DNA from 4 places in the Sphingorhabdus sp. Alg231-15 genome. Region 1 is predicted to be linked to each of the others. Evidence: predicted binding sites of a transcription regulator. Region 1 holds the regulator's gene; each other region holds the start of a gene.
The links. The regulator LexA, encoded in region 1, represses DNA repair genes until DNA is damaged. The targets are predictions, from matches to a motif close to GTTCCNCNCTTGTTCT.

Region 1 (4,616 bases):
AACGGTGCGCGAGGCGCATGCCGAAGGCTTTATCAGCATGAATTCGGATGTGTTGGACGCGATCAAGGCCAACGGCATGAAAAAGGGTGACGTGTTGGCGACCGCCCGCATTGCCGGGATCATGGCGGCAAAGAAAACCAGCGATCTGATCCCACTCTGCCACCCGCTGGCGCTGAGCAAAGTTGCAGTTGATTTTGACTATCAGGATGATGGCATCAAGGTTCGAGCAATGGCACGATTGACCGGCAAGACTGGTGTTGAAATGGAAGCTTTAACAGCTGTTTCAACCGCACTTTTAACAGTATATGACATGTCCAAAGCCATGCAGAAAGACATGGTGATCAGCGATATTCGCCTATTATCTAAATCCGGTGGAAAGTCAGTAGACTGGACCGCCGAATGAAGCCGCTGCTGCCTCTGGAAGAAGCGCAAGAGCGCTTGATTGCCATGGCACAGGCTTTGCCTTCCGAAACCATTGCCATAGGCGATGCGCTGGAACGTTATCTTGCCGAAGACGTCATGGCTGGTCGCAATCAACCTGCAGCCGACATGTCTGCCATGGACGGTTATGCCATCCGTTTCGAAGATCGAGACGGACCCTGGAAGCTAGTCGGCGAATGCAAGGCCGGAAGCCCGCCCTGCCCGCCAATTCAGGCGGGTCAGGCCGCCCGCATATTCACCGGCGCCCTGATGCCCGAAGGAGCCGATACCGTCGTTATGCAGGAGAATGTCGAGCAGGAAGGCGACCATATTGTGCTGACCAGTGATCCTTCTCCCGTCAAAGGCCGGCATGTCCGTTTTCAGGGCGGCGACTTCAGGGCAGGTGATGTCGCGCTTAAGGCGGGTATCCGACTCAATGCAGCAGCTCTGGGCCACGCCGTTATTGCTGGTTCAGGTCACCTCAGCGTTGGCAGCTGTCCCACAGTCGCGATCCTGTCCACTGGCGACGAATTGGTTGCTCCAGGCTCGGATACCAAGCCGCACCAGATTCCGGCTAGCAATGATGTCATGATTGCCGCCATGCTGTCTCAGCTACCGACAAAGACCCGTTCCATCAGCCGCATAAAAGACGATCTGGATAGCCTGTGTGAAGCGTTGGAGAGCGCCAGGGACTGTGATGTCATCGTCACTATCGGAGGCGCATCGGTAGGGGATCATGATCTGGTCGCCCCTGCTTTTAAGCGGCTTGGCGGTCAAACGGATTTCTGGAAAATAGCAATGAAACCGGGCAAACCACTCATGGCAGGAAAGCTAGGCAACAGCCTTGTTCTCGCCCTGCCCGGCAATCCGGGTTCTGCCTTTGTTACGGCGACCCTGTTTCTGGTGCCGCTGATCCGCTATCTGGCCGGCGCGCAAGAATATATGCCTGTCATGCAAACAGCCAAGACTAATATAATACTTCCGGCCACCGGTCAGCGTGCCGAATTTCTTCGCGCACAGATTATTGACGGTGGCATTACCGCGTTTGACAGCCAGGACAGCGCCAAGCTTTCGATACTCGCCGCCGCCGACGCGCTGCTGTTTCGTCCCGCACATAGCCCGGAGCAACCGGTCGGCGCCACGGTTTCCTATATCGCTATCTAAAATACTTGACTTGGCACGGTTTGTTTCATAATTGTTCTTTATTCGTTCCCGATAAGGACATGAAATATGCTCACACCCAAACAACATGAATTGCTGTGCTTCATTCATAACAGCCTGGAAGAATCAGGCGTATCCCCCTCTTTTGAAGAAATGAAGGACGCATTGGGCCTGAAGTCGAAATCCGGCGTTCATCGGTTGATCAGCGCCTTGGAAGAACGTGGCTTTTTACGGCGTCTCCCTAACCGGGCACGGGCACTGGAAGTGACCAAACTCCCGGAAGGCGGCACTTCAAAACCCGTGGCGCCCAATGTCGTCAGCATAGCTCCTGAGCGAGCGCCCTCTGCACCGATGAAAGAAATTCCAGTTGCCGCCAATGATGTGATCGAAATTCCGTTGCATGGCAAAATTGCTGCCGGTGTTCCCATCGAAGCCCTTGAAGGTCAGTCGGCCCTCAGTGTCCCTGCGGCTCTGCTCGGCTCTGGCGAGCATTATGCCTTGGAAGTATCGGGCGATTCGATGATTGAAGCGGGCATCTTGGACGGTGACTATGCGCTTATCCAGCGCACGGAAACAGCCCGTAATGGTGAGATAGTCGTTGCGCTGGTTCATGATGAGGAAGCCACGCTCAAATATCTGTTCAAAGATGACGGGCAGGTTCGCCTTGATCCTGCAAACCCCGCTTATGAACCGCAGATTTTTGGCGCTGGTGAGGTGCGGATACAGGGTAAAATGGCAGGACTGTTGCGGCGCTATAATTAAGCGTAATCTTATTCCGGGCGGTTTTTGATTTCACCAGATTGTTTGGGATCTACCCCATTCGAGTGCTGATTTTTCGGCTCTGCAAAGCGCATCCACTGGTGACGTCCGGAACGACCTAGAACGGTTGCAATCTTCTGGTTTTCCAGATCTATCGTCATTCCCCCAACCTGGCTCAATAAACGGCGATCCGCCTTGAGCCAGCGGGGCTGACAACTGTCAGGAAGACGCCGCTCGCTAATCACAATATCGGCATGGCGGCAGGCCGCTGACAATGCCATGGCTGGAATATAGTAGGAACTGCGCGTCGCAACGATCACCCAATCTCTATCGCCAATTGCCATAGTGATGGTGCAGCTATCGCTGTTGCAATGCGCGTTGGGCCAATCTTCCAATGCTGTTGTTTCCCCGTCAATTCCCGCATTTTCCAGCAGCATATTGCGTACAAAATCACCACTGCGCGTACGGAGCATCGCCAGCTCTCCTGCATCATTCCGGATACCGACATGACGACCATCGCTAGTAATATAGAGATCAGGAGCGCGGGTTGTTGCTATGATGACTATGCCAAGACAAACCGGCGCCAAGCCCCAGATTCGCCAACGCTGACCCCACAGGCACAGCCACAAACCACCTGCAATTACCAACCCGAATGCGGTCAACGGCATGGTTGGCAACATTGTCACTGACCCCGGACGACTGGAGACAAAATGTGCCAACAGCAAAAGGCTGCCCAATGCTTTCTCACATAACCACCAGAACGGTGCCCCAAGACCGACTGTATCAAGTAGAAGCGCCAATGCCTCCAACGGCATAATCACAAATGTTGTCAGGGGAATAGCGACGATATTGGCCAGCGCGCCGTAAATGCCTGCTTTGTGGAAATGAAACAAAGCGATAGGCATCAATGCCAGCTCGACGACCAAACCGGTAAGGAAAAGCGCCAAAATGATCCGCCCCAATCGCTTGACAATGCCTTCCTCTCGCCGGGCAAATAATGCCTGAATCTTAGGATGTTCGTGCATCGCAATAATCGCGGTGACTGCCGCGAAGCTGAGCTGAAAGCTTGGACCGACAAGAGATTCCGGCCAAACGATCAACACAAACAGAGCGCCCGCAGCAACCATACGCAGCGTGATTGCATTGCGTCCCAACATTAGCGCCATCAAGACCAACAATGCAGCAACGCACGCTCTTATCGTTGGCACCTGTGCACCCGTCATCAACGTATAGGACAAAGCCGCAATTGCCGCGAAGCCGGCGGCAATAATCGGCAATCGGTAGCGGAGCACCAACGGCGGGAACAGTGCAAGCAAACGCAAGACCAACAGATAGACCGCGCCGACAACAGCTGTCACATGCAGCCCGCTGATCGAAAGCAGGTGCGCCAAACCGCTGCGCCGCATGGCCTCTGCATCTTCATCGCTGATCGCTCCGCGATCGCCTGTGGCCAAAGTTGCACCAATGGCCCCTGCCCCGCCCGCCATGCGAGATTGGACATGATGGGATAGCTTCTGACGATATTCCGGCATCGCCGAAAACGGTCCCCATGAGGGTTCTACTGGTTGAACGACGCGGATTTCTCCCAACAGTTGGCCGGTAGCCCCCAGTCCCATGAACCATGCACGTCGAGAAAAATCATAAGCGCCAGGGAGGCTGGACATCGCTGGTGGCATTAACCGCGCGCGCAGTTGGATAACCGTGCCAGCCTGCAAATCAACAACGGCCCTGTCGATGGGTATATTTACACGCACGCGCGGCGGCAATTTCTGCTTTTCGTGAGTTTTCAGAGTCAACCGGACAATGTCGCGGGCACTGACCACCTCCACCTTTTCAACCTCTGCATAAAAGGAGGTCACGGTTGGACGATCCAATACTGGCGATGCCACTGCCCATGAACGCAACCACATGACGGCACAGCCGACAGCCAATAAGATCATAAACCAGGAAAATGCGCTACTGAGGCGTTGCCCGCGATCCCCCGCTTTGACACTTAAGGCCAATCCAACGGAAAGCGCGATAAATGCGGTCCAAAGAGCAATGTTGGCGAGAATGAACCAGACCGCGATTCCCGTCCCGACACCGACCGGCACCCACAAGGCTAGCCGGTCGCGTTCTTTTTCAAGCTGAACTTCCAGACGCGTGAAAAATTGCCAATTTCTAATATATTCAGGCAATTGTCGTGCGCGAAACGGCATGCTAAGGGCCTTGCCAATCGAACCGGAAATGGTGGTCATACCGATATTATCGGGCGTTACGCAAGAGCTATTCGGATC
Region 2 (4,616 bases), 1.5 Mb from region 1:
GCGTGAACATGCTGGCGGCGCTGGTAAAGGAAGCCGCGGCGCGCCTTGGTGATGACTGGGATATTGAAATTGTTGAAATGCACCACCGGCATAAAGTCGATGCGCCGTCCGGCACCGCCATTTTGTTGGGCGAAGCCGCTGCACAGGGGCGCGGAATCCGTCTCGAGGACAGCAGCGAGCGCGGGCGGGATGGACAGACCGGCGCACGGGAAAAAGGCGCGATCGGCTTTGCATCACTGCGCGGCGGATCGGTGGCCGGCGACCATCAGGTTATTTTGGCCACGGATGAAGAACGCATCGAATTGGGCCACCGCGCCGAAAACCGGATGATTTTTGCACGCGGCGCGGTCAAGGCAGCGCTATGGCTGACCCAGCAGCAACCAGGCCGCTACGACATGACCGATATGCTCGGCCTGAAATGAGTGTACGCACATGAAAAAGGACGATATTTTCGAATTTTATTCGCGGCTGGCAGCCGACAATCCATCGCCCGAAACAGAATTGAATTTCGGCAATGTCTATCAGCTGGTTGTTGCCGTAGCGCTGTCCGCCCAATCCACCGATATTGGCGTGAACAAGGCGACACGGCTGCTTTTCCAGCAAGTTAAAACGCCGCAACAGATGGTCGATCTCGGCCTTGATGGCCTGAAAGAGCATATCAAGACTATCGGGCTTTATAATACCAAGGCAAAGAACGTCATCGCTCTGTCTGAATTGCTGATCTCCGATTATGATGGAGATGTTCCCGCGGATCGCGATGAGCTGACCAAGCTGCCTGGTGTGGGCAGAAAGACCGCGAATGTTGTTATGAATTGCGCCTTTGGAGCGGAAACCTTTGCCGTCGATACACATATTTTCCGGGTCGGAAACCGCACCGGACTGGCACCGGGAAAAACCGTATTGGCGGTCGAGAAAAAGCTCGAGAAACAAACACCCGGCCCGTTTCGTGTCCACGCCCATCACTGGTTGATCCTGCACGGCCGCTATATCTGCAAGGCGCGCAAACCGGAATGCTGGCGCTGTCCGGTCGCCGACCTGTGCCGGTTCAAAAAGAAAACACCTGCTCCCTGATACAAACGCCCTGACCCGCCAAAGGCTCGGATCGCCGTTCAGCTTTCAGAAACCCTAAGAGGCGTATTTTTTTCGAGATGGGTCAATTTTGAATATTAGGAGAGATCTTATGAAACTGTTAGTTCCGGCCCTGATCGGTGCCGCCATCGCGACGACTGGCGTCGCCTATGCTGGCGAAAAACGCTCGAAAGACGATAAATATATTATCGAAAAAGTCGGCGAGCCGAAAAGCTGCATCAACCGGTCACAGATCCGTTCAACCGATGTTATTGATGATAAGACGATCGACTTCAAAATGCGCAACGGCGACATTTATCGCAACAATCTGCCGAACAAATGCAGCGGCCTGCGCTTTGAAGAAGCCTTTTCCTACCGCACGTCAACCAACCGGTTGTGCAATGTCGATATTATCCGTGTGCTGGATAGTACGGCAGGACGCATAGACACACGCGGCGCTTGTGGTTTGGGACGGTTTCAGGAAATCACCAAGACCAAACGCGAAAAGGCGGAAAAGAACGAAAGCTAAGTTAGCGCCGTTTCTGCAAAATTAGTGATTGGCAAAGCGGCCTGCCCGCTGCTAAGCGCTCTGTCGGTATCTGATACCAAGCACCCGTAGCTCAGCTGGATAGAGCGCTGCCCTCCGAAGGCAGAGGTCAGAGGTTCGAATCCTCTCGGGTGCGCCATTTCATGGCTGTTTGCTCGGTACTTTTGGCTTAATCTTCCCATCATGACACTGTCGTTGCGGGTGTTGCCTGACATCGCTTGGCCCCTGCTTTGCGGAGCGAAACCGACATTGGAATATGCGGCGATCCATCTGCAATTAGCGGATATTATTTCTCTTCCAGTTGCAAAATATACGAATCATATTAGAACATATAGAGAACATAAGTTAGGATTCTCTGTGCAGTGCGAAACTGGAAACGTTACAAGATTGCCTTTAAAACGGGTGGGGGCACCCGTGAAAAGTGGCGGAAACATGCTGTCGGAGGCATTTCCTGCCACGGCGTCCGATGCGGGAGCTGTCGGATTTATCTTGTCCGAATTGCGGCGCATATCCGGAGCGATTCTCTGGATTCAGGACCGCCAGTCACAAATGGAATCCGGACATCCTTATTTGCCTGCTTTGCCCGGCCGGTCGATGATTCAGGTCGACCTGAACCGTCCTGTCGATGTTCTATGGGCTGCCGAAGAAGGCTTGCGCTGCCAGTCTCTGGGCGCCATTGTCGCAGAATTGTGGGGCGATCCGCGCGCATTGACCTTCACGGCAACCAAACGGCTGGCACTCAGAGCGGAGCGTCACAAGGTTCCGTGCTGGCTGATCCGCCGGGGTGCCTCGCCCGATCTGAGCGCGGCGCGGAACAGGTGGCGCATCGCCTCTGTGCCATCGCATCCCCATATCCACGACTCGCAAGCGCCCGGCGATCCGCGCTGGCAGGTCGAGCTGTTCCGCTCACGCACGCAAGCGCCTGGCACATGGGTGGCGAGCTATGACCGGGCGGCGGATAATATCAATTTTTCTGCCCCATTTCGCGATGGAGCGCTGGTCCAGGATGATGGAACGGAGCGGAGAAAAACCGCCCGCTGATGCCGCGACCATTTTGGCCGCCGAAGCCCAGCATGGCGCCATCATCTATGCTACAAACCAGGCGGCACGACTTGCGAACATAGCCGAAGGTGCCAAGCTTGTTGACGTCAAGGCGGTCTGCTCTGACCTGCGTGTTGAATATGCCGATATTGCAGGGGATATACTGGCACTGAAACGGCTGATGCTCTGGGCCCGTCGCTGGTGCCCGTGGACTGTCGTGGATGGCAAGGATGGTCTTATTCTGGAAACCACCGGCGCGGATCATCTTTGGGGCGGCGAAGCGCAGATGCTGGACGAGATCGAGGCCCGCCTGTCTTTGCTGGGAATGACAACGCGGCTTGCCATAGCACCGACATGGGGAGCGGCATGGGCTTTGGCCCGATATGGTCAAGTGAAGACGATCTGTCCGAAAGACGAAATATCAGAGATGCTGGCGCCTTTGCCGGTGAGTGGTTTGCGCCTTGATGCCGAGACACTGATCTTGCTGCACCGCCTTGGGCTCAAGACGATCGGGGCCTTGGCAAAGGTACCGCGCCTTTCCCTTACACGGCGATTTGTACGGGCCACACTGGATGGCAATCCGTTGCTCCGCCTCGATCAGGCCATGGGGCATCTTGCGGAACCCGTGGCCAGTGTGGAAGCCCTGCCGAAGGTCAAGGCGCAAGTGCGTCTGGCAGACCCTATCCAGGATCCAACCCACCATTTGCCCGGCCTATGCGTCGATTTATGTGTACAGCTGACGCGCCGGGATCTTGGCTGTCGCCGCTTGCATCTGACGGTATACCGGACGGACGGCGAGATCAGCACCATTGCCGCAGCCACATCTGCACCGACCCGTGATGCCCGGCATTTGCAGCGGCTTTTTGATGACAAGCTTGAACGGATAAATCCTGGCTTTGGCTTTGATCTCATCACCTTGGAAGCCAGCGTAGTGGAACCCGTTGCGTGCGTGCAGAATCAATTGGACGGAAAGGCCGAGGATGACCTTGCCTTGCCGCACCTGATTGATCGTCTCACTGCGAAATTTGGCCCCCATGCTGTCAGGCGGCCGGTCCTGCACGAAAGTCACATCCCGGAACGTGCAGAAATCAGAACAGCCGCGCTGCATGATGAACCATTGTCCAGAACCTCTCTCGTCGCTGAAGAGCGCCCCATCCGGCTGCTGTCACTGCCAGAGGAGGTGCGGGTGGTCTATGCTGTGCCGGAAGGTCCGCCCGCACAGTTTATATGGCGCAGACAGACCCATAAAGTTGTCCGCCATACAGGCCCCGAACGGATTGCCCCGGAATGGTGGACAGACCGCGCGGGCACACGGTTGCGTGATTATTACAAGATCGAGGACCAGTCCGGCAAACGTCTGTGGCTCTATCGCGAAGGACTGCATGATGATGGACGCGGTGGCGATCCGCGCTGGTTCGTGCACGGGATGTTTGCCTGATGCCCGAGATGGACAACCAACGTCCAAGGCGCACCTTGGATGCAGAAGGCCTGACGCGAAACGCCGCTGCGCCTTATGTCGAGCTGGGCGTAACGACATGCTTTTCATTTCTGCGGGGAGCGTCTGATGCTGTCGATCTTGTCTCGACAGCATGGCAGCAGGGCTATGATGCTCTTGGCGTTGCTGATCTCAACAGCATGGCGGGCGTCGTAAGGCTTCATGCAGAAGCGCTGAAAGCACATATACGCCCTGTCATCGGATGCCGCCTGCGGCTCATCGGCGGTGAAGAGTTTCTGGCCTACCCTCGTGACAGAGAGGCTTACGGACACCTGTGCATGCTCCTGTCCAAAGGCAAGATGCACAATGCGGAAGGAGAATGGCAGGCAAAAGGCGCCTGCGACATCTCACTGGATGATCTGGTCGCTCATGCAGAAAATGTGCAACTCATTGCGATACCGGGCGACAATATGGAATATTTTGCTGCCGGCTTGCCCGATCTGGTCCGCGTTTTACCGAGCCTGC
Region 3 (4,616 bases), 2.8 Mb from region 1:
GCCTTCCCTGAATCTCTATCCGCTGGCGGCAGAGCGCAATCTCTATAATTTTGCGGCGACCATCTGGACCGCCGATCCACCACCGCCGCGTGCACAAGTCTCGCCAGTGCCGGATAAGAATGGCGGCATCCGCAAGATCATCTGGCTGATCGATGAGAGTATTTCCTATCCGGCGTTTCAGCAGATCATCCGACCCGATCTGGCGACGACAGCGCTTATCGATTTTGGCGAGGCCGCATCGATGGGGCATTGCAGCACGCCGTCCAACGTCGCAATGCGATCTGGGGTCAATGTCCGCACCGTCGATAATCGTACAGATCTGCGCCGAACTCCCTCCATCTGGGCCTATGCGACCAAAGCAGGTTTTGCGACAAGCATGATCGACGGACAGGTAACCGGCCCGCCGCAAAACCTGTTACAGTCACCGGAACGCGCGTTGATAGACAGTTACCAGAATGCCGCCAGCGGCCTGAAAACCGATCTGACCATCGCCCGCTCGATCAACGCCAGCCTCAAGAGCGACGGAAAGCAGTTTACCTATGCGATCCTGCGCGGCGTGCATTTCCAGTATCAGGATCATTATCCCAAAGGCGCTTTGCCTCAGGGCAGCAGTACGCAGGCACAATATGAAAAGGCGATTGCCTATTCGAAGAAGGATTTTTTCGCCACTTTACTTGACGGCGTGGATCGCTCTGAGGTCGCAATATTCTACACGTCCGACCATGGTCAAAATATCGCCGATGGCGTCACACCCCATTGCAGCGGGAGCCCGGTAAAGGCCGAATTTTCAGTCCCGCTTGTCGCCTTTCTGCCGTCGGAAATCGCAGAGAGCTACAAAACGGAGGAGGGCGGACGCAGTCTCAGCCAGCTATTCCCAACCACGCTCGCGCTGATGGGCTATGATACGGACTATGCAACGGAAAATTATGATAATATCCTAAGCACACCGACCGTACGTTATGTCTGGTTCGGTCGTGGTGTCGTGCCCGTAAAGAACGGCGGCGCAATTGATGTGCAGACAGGGCAAGATTTCCCCGGCCGATGATTTACCTTTAGCCTCCAGCCTGCAGGTTCATAAAGGCCACGAAACTGGGATCAGGATATAATATCTTCACCGTCTCGCGGATCACCTTCTGACCATTGGCACCATTGGTAAAGATCACGGCGCCGGTTTTGTTGACAGGGTCAAAAAAGCCCAAAGTCCGCTCCCCGATATCACCACCGCCGTGCATGACAATCACATTATCCGCCGTATGATAGACATTCCAACCACCGACAAAGCCAAGGCTTTTCGGGCAGACCTCCGCCGCCAAGCGCCCCTCGCCGCAAATCTGACCGCCAAGATTTTCCTTGGCCGTCCAATAGGCTTCGTCGGATCTGGCATCCACCGGATTGGCCATCACCCAGGTCAGGAAGCGGGCATAGTCACCGATGGTAGACCAGACGTCATCCGCCGCATTCCAGTCCTTGCGTACGGTGGCATGGGCATGCTCACCCTTGCGATTGCGCGACATGGCGATCCGTCCGGCAAACCAGGGTTTTTCTGTAAAGCTGCTTTCGGTCATGCCCGCTGGTTCGAATATCTGCTGGGCGACAAGCGTTTCCAGCGGCAGGTTCATTTTCTTCTCGGCAAAGCGGGCCATATATTGAAACCCCTCGCCGGAATATCCGAACTTGCTGTCCGGATCATTTTTAAACGTCAGCACATCCTTGGTCTGGTAACGCCAATTGGGAAAACCCGTGCGATGGACCAGCGCCATCCGCGGAGTCAGAAGCTTGTGCCGGGGATCGGATTTAATATCAGGATCAACCCAACTCCCCGCCATCGGCTCGTCGAGCGTCAAGGCACCGCTCTTGGCAAGCCGCATCACGGTTTCCGCAACCAGTGGTTTGGTCATTGAAGCGATATTGTAAAGCGTCTTCGCAGACGCCGCCTTACCCGGCTGAGCATCACCATCAACATGGGTCCATGCAACCTTGCCATCGGCAATATAAGCAATAGCCGCGCTCGGGACATCATATTCCGCAAGCCATTCTGGGAGCTTCTCTGAGATTTTGCTTTTGAGAACAGCAGCACCCTCATTTTGCTTCATGGTGAGTGACTTCACCTCAGAAGCTGGGCTTTCCGGGGCCGTACCAGCCATGGCCGGTCCAGACATTGTCGCGACCACGAATAACGTCGAACCAATAGACAGAAACTTTTTCACGGGCAGACTCCTATATTGTATTGCTATATTAATACAGTACTACAACTAAGAAGCAATGGATTATATGACATTGGCGCAGGCCGCGAGCCCGTCCATTACACAACCGTAAACAATCCTACTTGCCAAAAGAACATATATAGAACATAGTACGGCCTTATGACCCGCTGGACTCTCTTCAACATCTTCGGCAAAGCACGCGCATGAGTCTTACCCACATCAAAGTCAAAGGCGCCCGGGAGCATAATCTCAAGGGCGTAGATATCGACCTTCCGCGCGACAAGCTGATCGTCATTACCGGCCTTTCCGGCAGTGGTAAGTCGAGCCTTGCGTTTGACACCATCTATGCTGAGGGACAGCGGCGCTATGTCGAATCCCTCTCTGCTTATGCGCGCCAGTTTCTGGAGATGATGCAAAAGCCTGACGTCGAGCATATTGAAGGGTTGTCGCCTGCCATCTCGATCGAACAGAAGACAACCTCGCGAAATCCCCGTTCAACCGTTGCGACGGTTACCGAGATATACGATTATATGCGATTGCTATGGGCCCGCGCAGGTGTGCCCTATTCTCCTGCGACGGGTGAACCAATCACGGCGCAGACGGTCAGCCAGATGGTTGACCGGGTCATGACATTGCCGGAAAAGACTCGCTTCTATCTGCTCGCACCGGTCGTACGCGGGCGTAAGGGCGAATATCGCAAGGAACTTGCCGAATGGCAGAAGGCCGGCTTTACCCGGGTGCGTGTCGATGGCGAATTTTATGATATCGAGGAAACGCCAAAGCTCGATAAGAAGCTGAAACATGACATCGAAGTAGTGATCGATCGGCTGGTTGTCCGCGACGGTATGGAAACGCGGCTGGCAGACAGTTTCGAGACCGCATTGCGTCTTGCCGATGGTTTGGCTTTTGTCGATCTGGCCGAGGGCATTGTCCCGGGCCGCGAAGAGGCAGAAACCGGAACCAAGATGAAGGGCACTGGCCTGCCCGACAATCGCATTGTGTTTTCCGAACGCTTTGCCTGTCCGGTCAGCGGCTTCACGATTGAGGAAATCGCACCGCGACTCTTTTCGTTCAATGCTCCCCAGGGAGCCTGCCCCGCCTGTGATGGTCTTGGTGAAAAACTGCATTTCGACACGCAGCTGGTCGTACCCAATCCGGAACTGTCGATCAAAAAAGGAGCGGTCGTTCCCTGGGCCAAGTCCAATCCGCCGAGCCCCTATTATATGCAGGTGCTGGGCAGTCTGGCGAAACATTTTGAATTTTCACTGGATACGCCGTGGCAGGATCTGTCGGAGCATCACCGCGATATCGTCCTGAACGGCACACAGGGCCTGCCAGTGACGCTGCGTTTTCAGGACGGGCGCAAAAGCTATGAGGTGAAGAAGCCGTTTGAGGGTGTGGTCGGTAATCTGACTCGCCGGATGCTGCAAACCGAAAGCAACTGGATGCGCGAAGAACTCGCCAAGTTTCAGGCAGCCGCCCCATGTGAAGTCTGTCACGGCGCCCGGCTCAAGCCGGAGGCATTGGCGGTTAAAATTGCGGGCGAGGATATCAGTATCTCGACCCGTCGCAGTGTCGGCGACGCGCTCGACTTTTTCAACGGTCTTGCGGATCAGCTCGATAAGACCCAGCGGCAGATTGCGGAACCGATCCTGAAAGAAATTATCGAACGGCTTGGCTTTTTGAACAATGTTGGTCTCGATTATCTCAATCTGGACCGGACCAGCGGTACATTGTCCGGCGGTGAGAGCCAGCGCATCCGTCTCGCTAGCCAAATAGGTTCAGGATTAAGCGGGGTTCTCTACGTATTGGACGAACCGAGCATCGGTCTGCATCAGCGCGACAATGACCGCTTGCTGACCACGCTCAAGCGTCTTCGCGATCTCGGCAATACCGTGATTGTCGTCGAACATGACGAAGATGCAATACGTACAGCGGATCATGTCGTCGATATGGGACCCGGTGCGGGCGTCCATGGCGGTGATGTTGTTGCCGCTGGAACGCTCAAACAGATCTTGAAATCGAAAAAGTCACTCACCGCAGCGTACCTAAATGGTTCGCGAGAGATAGAAGTTCCAACCAAGCGCCGCAAGGGCAATGGCAAGCAGCTGACCGTGCATGGCGCGACTGCAAATAACCTGCAAAATGTCACCGCCTCCATTCCGCTCGGTACATTTACGTGCATTACTGGCCTGTCGGGTTCCGGCAAATCATCGCTGACCATCGATACGCTTTATGCATCGGCCGCCCGGGCGCTCAATGGCGCGCGGGTAATTGCGGGCAAGCATGACAAGATCACCGGGCTGCAATATTGCGACAAGGTCATCGACATTGACCAGTCTCCCATCGGCCGGACACCACGATCCAATCCGGCCACCTATACCGGTGCCTTTACCAATATCCGCGACTGGT
Region 4 (4,616 bases), 1.1 Mb from region 1:
GAACTTGCGGAACAAAAGCACCAGTATCAATGCTGCGCCCAACATGATGAATCCGCCAAAGAGCAGATCGCTCATATGTGTTTCTGCACCTTCCATTTTCTAAGCAGCCTCATTCTTGGTTGCAGCCGATTCAAATGCCGCAAGTATCGCGTCATAGGGTAACAGGATTGCGGGATGCCGACCCTTATGTTCCTTGGCTGCCATCAAATGATCCATATTCGGCCAATCTCCAGGTCTGTCTTCCGCGCCATCCAAAAAACCAGCAAGCTGATGTCTGATCATAACAACTTGATCTGCTGATTTGCCAATTGCTTCTGCGGCCAAAATCGCGGCAGATGCCTGTCCCAAGGCACAAGCATTCACCTCTATTCCCAATTGTCCAATGGTCCCATCATCAGACAGCATAATATCGGCAGCTACGCGACTGCCACAGGTGCGTGATCGCACTTCCGCCGTACCATCAGGCTTCTCAAGTCTGGACTGATGCGGAATGGAAACAGCCAGTCGCAAGATATCACGTGTGTAAAGCGCCTCGCTCATTCAGCGATCTCCGCCATTTCGCGCCGCTCCTCAACGAACTGGACCAGAGCGTCTCCGCTGGCGTTGAGCAGCGGATAGGTACGGGAGTCTGCAATCCATTCGGGACGCGGTTCTGCAGCGCCATAGATGCTGTCATAAACTAGCACGACCAACAGATATGCAAGCGTGGCACCAATCAAGCCTTTGACCATCCCGAAACCAAAACCCAGGACACGGTCAATCGGGCCCAGAAGAGATTTGCGCGATTTACGGCCGATGGATTTGGCGATCCAGCGCCCTAAAGCATAGGTTACAATCACGATCGAACCGAAGGCCAGCACCGATGCACCGCCCTCGTTACCAACAGGCGAAATCAAGAAATCGGTCGCGGGCGTGTGGAAAAAACGCACCGCGAAGATGATCATCACCCAAGCGATTAATGAGAGCGTTTCCTGCACAAATCCGCGCAGGAAACCAAAAATGGCTGCGCCACCCATTAGCAATAAAACGAAAATATCGAGACCAGTCATAAAGACTAGCTAATCGCGGCCAAGCATATGGTCAACGAGATTGGCAAGCTTCGCAAAGTTCACACAATTCACACCCGCAGGCGCGGTTTCCTTGGAGGCTGGGATTAGCGCCCTGCCGAAACCGAGTTTCGAGGCCTCTTTTAACCGCAGTGTCGTATTGGATACTGGCCGAATTTCCCCCGAAAGCGCTATCTCTCCAAAAATTACGGCATCGCTCGGCATCGGTTTTTCGGCATGGGCAGAGATCAAGGCGGCCGCGACGGCAAGGTCGGCCGCTGGGTCGGTCAACCGATATCCGCCAGCCACGTTGAGATAAACTTCTGCCCCCGAAAAACTGAGGCCGCAACGCGCTTCCAGTACGGCCAATATCATCGCCAGGCGAGAACTGTCCCAACCAACAACAGAACGGCGGGGAGTCGCCCCGCTGGCCAGCCGGACGGTCAGCGCCTGAATTTCGACCAAAACGGGCCTCGTTCCCTCAAGCGCCGGAAAAACGGTTGCGCCGGTCACCTCTTCGTTTCGATCGGTCAGGAACAGCGCAGATGGGTTCTGCACCTCGCCGAGGCCCATCTCCTCCATCGCGAATACGCCAATTTCATCAGTGCCGCCAAAGCGGTTCTTGATCGACCGCAATATCCGGTACTGATGACTGCGCTCACCTTCAAAGCTCATCACGGTATCGACCATATGTTCCAATACTCGCGGACCGGCAATATTGCCGTCCTTGGTCACATGGCCGACCAGCATGATCATCGTGCCATGTTCTTTGGCGAATTTGATCAACTCCTGCGCGGATGCCCTCACTTGACTGACCGTTCCGGGTGCACCTTCGATAAGATCGCTGTGCATGGTTTGTATGGAATCGATCACGACGAAATCCGGGGCATCCTGACCCAATGTGGTCAAAATATCGCGGACCGAGGTTGCTGATGCCAGTTTGACCGGTGCCTTTCCAAGCCCGAGCCGCCGTGCACGCAACCTTACCTGATCCGCTGCTTCCTCACCGGAAATATAAGCAACAGAGCATCCTGCATTCGCCAGTTTTGCCGAAACCTGCAGCAAAAGCGTTGATTTTCCGATACCCGGATCGCCGCCCATTAAAGTGGCTGATCCTGCGACCAGTCCGCCGCCAACTGCACGATCAAATTCTTCGATACCGGTCTTTTTGCGCTCGGGCAGCTGTATCTCAGAATCGAGCCCTACTAGCCGAACCTCTCTGCCCCCGCTTTGCAGATTATGTTTGGCGGCAAAAACTGTGTCCCCTGCTTCCTCGACAAGCGTATTCCATTCCCCGCAATCCACGCATTGCCCTTGCCAACGATGCGAAATGGAACCACAATTTTGGCAGACATATTTTTTCTTTGGCTTCGCCATACCCGACTTCCACTAGAACAAAAAAGGAACATTATAGTTTTTGATGGCTTTTTCAACCGCTTTCCTGCTTGCGCGATTCCGTTCATCCTGTCACTCTTAAGCCGATGCGCCAAAAGGAACTCAGACTCGCTCTTATTTGCTATGGCGGCGTAAGTCTTGCCATCTACATGCACGGTATCACCAAGGAAATCTGGAAGCTTGCCAAAGCCAGCAGGGATTTTCATGATGGTGAGAAGAACCACAAGTGCAGCCGTGGAACCTATTACGATATATTGGAGTGGATAGAACAGGAAAGCACCGTCAAATTGCGTGTGCTACCCGATATTATTGCCGGCGCCAGCGCCGGTGGGATCAATGGCATATTTCTTTCGCAAGCCCTCATCTCCGGTGAATCTCTCGAGCCTTTGACAGATATGTGGCTGGAGACAGCAGATGTCGATACGCTGCTTGACCCGGATGCAAGACCGCTATCACGCTTTTCGAAATTCTGGGCAGAACCCATTGCATGGATGGCGCTGGGTCGCAAAGGCGGTGCCGTAGAGCAGACGGTCTCGAAAGAAGCGCGCGAAGAGGTAAAAATGAAACTCTCGCGATTCGTTCGCGCGCGCTGGTTTGCGCCACCCTTTGGCGGCAAGATATTCTCCGGTCTGATCCTGGACGCGCTTGCGACCATGAAAAAGACTGAGCGAGGTCCCAAATTGCTGCCACCGGGACAACCGCTCGATTTATTTGTGACGGTCACGGACTTTGTTGGCCATCCTGAAAAGCTACAGCTGCACAGCCCTCCCGAGGCACTGGAGATGGAGCATCGGATTACCATCAGCTTTTCGACGCGCGGATCAAATGGCGGCGATATTGCCGATCCAGCCGAACTGGTCTTCGCCGGTCGCGCGACAGCCAGCTTCCCTGGTGCATTTCCACCATTCACGGTTACCGAACTGGACAGTGAATTGTCTGATCGTGGTCATGTCTGGTCCAATCGTCGCAATTTTCTAAAACGTATCTTGCCCAACCAGAGCCGGGCCGGGACCGCCGATGATACCGTATTGATTGACGGCTCTGTTCTCGCCAATGCCCCCTTTGCTCAAGCGATCGAAGCGCTGAAAAACCGGCCGGCCAAGCGTGAGGTTGATCGCCGCTTCGTGTACATTGATCCACGCCCCGATCTTGATGTCGCCAAAAGCGATCGCGCACTTCAACGGCTTCAGGCCGCGCAGGAAACCGAGGATGAAAGCCTGCCCGGTTTCTTCTCCACCATCTTCGGTGCGATATCGAACATCCCTCGGGAACAGCCGATCCGCGACAATCTCGATGACATATCGCGGCGATCAAGCCGGATCATTCAGATGCGGCAGATTACCGACAATTTGCGCGCAGAGGTCGAGCAGAATGTGGAAGCCATTTTTGGACGAACCCTGTTCCTGGACCGGCCAACTGCGGCTCGGCTGGCCGCTTGGCGACGCAAATCGCGCGATAAGGCAAGCAAGCTCGCTGGCTTCTCCTACAGCGCCTATGGCCACCTCAAACTCGCGACCGTACTCGAAGATATTGCGCATACGGTGAGGCGGGCAAAAGCAGAACCAAATGTCCATAACCATCAAGCGCTGCGCGAGACATTATGGGCCGAAATGCGCCAACGCGGGTTTGAAAATATCGGCAAGAAAGGCGGCGCTGGCCCGTCAAAACTGGCCGCCGACTTTTTTCGTCAACATGATCTGGGCTATCGTATCCGCCGGCTGCGCTTTCTTGCGCGCCGCTTTGCCGAAGATCTCGATAGCGCCCATCCCGACGACTATGCCGTGATCGAGCAGATGCATGATGTCATCTACGATTGCCTTGCTCTTTATATCGAACGCGAGACCATCGAATATCTTGGCGATGACTTCGTTGCACTGGCCGAGCATGCCGAACTCCAGCCCTCTGCCATGCTGGACCGGCTGGCCACAGCCCGCGATCTCGTCGCAGCGGATGCTCTGGTCGACGCCAAGCTTGCCGAAGCGATGGCCGGATTGCCCAAGGCCGAAAAGCGCTCGATGTTACTCGCCTTCCTCGGCTTCCCATTTTACGACATCGCCACCCTGCCCCTTTTACAGGGTGAAGGTCTCGATGAATTTGATCCAATCAAGGTCGACCGAATTTCTCCTGAAGACGCGAAGTCGATCCGCCAAGGCGGCGTCGCAGCGACATTAAAAG

Region 2: the regulator LexA is predicted to act here: its motif matches at 1,940-1,955, upstream of DG177_RS09315 (ImuA family protein).
Region 3: the regulator LexA is predicted to act here: its motif matches at 2,335-2,350, upstream of uvrA (excinuclease ABC subunit UvrA).
Region 4: the regulator LexA is predicted to act here: its motif matches at 2,438-2,453, upstream of radA (DNA repair protein RadA).

What each region holds. Positions count from the first base shown of each region.
Region 1 covers NZ_LT703001.1:349,926-354,541, reverse strand. Annotated here, with positions in the region: gene moaC (cyclic pyranopterin monophosphate synthase MoaC) at 1-403, shown strand, start outside; gene DG177_RS01640 (molybdopterin-binding protein) at 400-1,584, shown strand; gene lexA (transcriptional repressor LexA) at 1,651-2,343, shown strand; gene DG177_RS01630 (ComEC/Rec2 family competence protein) at 2,352-4,616, opposite strand, start outside.
Region 2 covers NZ_LT703001.1:1,880,928-1,885,543, forward strand. Annotated here, with positions in the region: gene dapB (4-hydroxy-tetrahydrodipicolinate reductase) at 1-422, shown strand, start outside; gene nth (endonuclease III) at 433-1,071, shown strand; gene DG177_RS09305 (hypothetical protein) at 1,181-1,597, shown strand; tRNA gene DG177_RS09310 (tRNA-Arg) at 1,678-1,754, shown strand; gene DG177_RS09315 (ImuA family protein) at 2,030-2,656, shown strand; gene DG177_RS09320 (Y-family DNA polymerase) at 2,622-4,094, shown strand; gene DG177_RS09325 (error-prone DNA polymerase) at 4,094-4,616, shown strand, end outside.
Region 3 covers NZ_LT703001.1:3,156,071-3,160,686, forward strand. Annotated here, with positions in the region: gene DG177_RS15415 (sulfatase-like hydrolase/transferase) at 1-1,045, shown strand, start outside; gene DG177_RS15420 (serine hydrolase) at 1,053-2,207, opposite strand; gene uvrA (excinuclease ABC subunit UvrA) at 2,408-4,616, shown strand, end outside.
Region 4 covers NZ_LT703001.1:1,426,884-1,431,499, forward strand. Annotated here, with positions in the region: gene DG177_RS07030 (monovalent cation:proton antiporter-2 (CPA2) family protein) at 1-75, opposite strand, end outside; gene DG177_RS07035 (iron-sulfur cluster assembly scaffold protein) at 100-540, opposite strand; gene DG177_RS07040 (CvpA family protein) at 537-1,049, opposite strand; gene radA (DNA repair protein RadA) at 1,059-2,423, opposite strand; gene DG177_RS07050 (patatin-like protein) at 2,528-4,616, shown strand, end outside.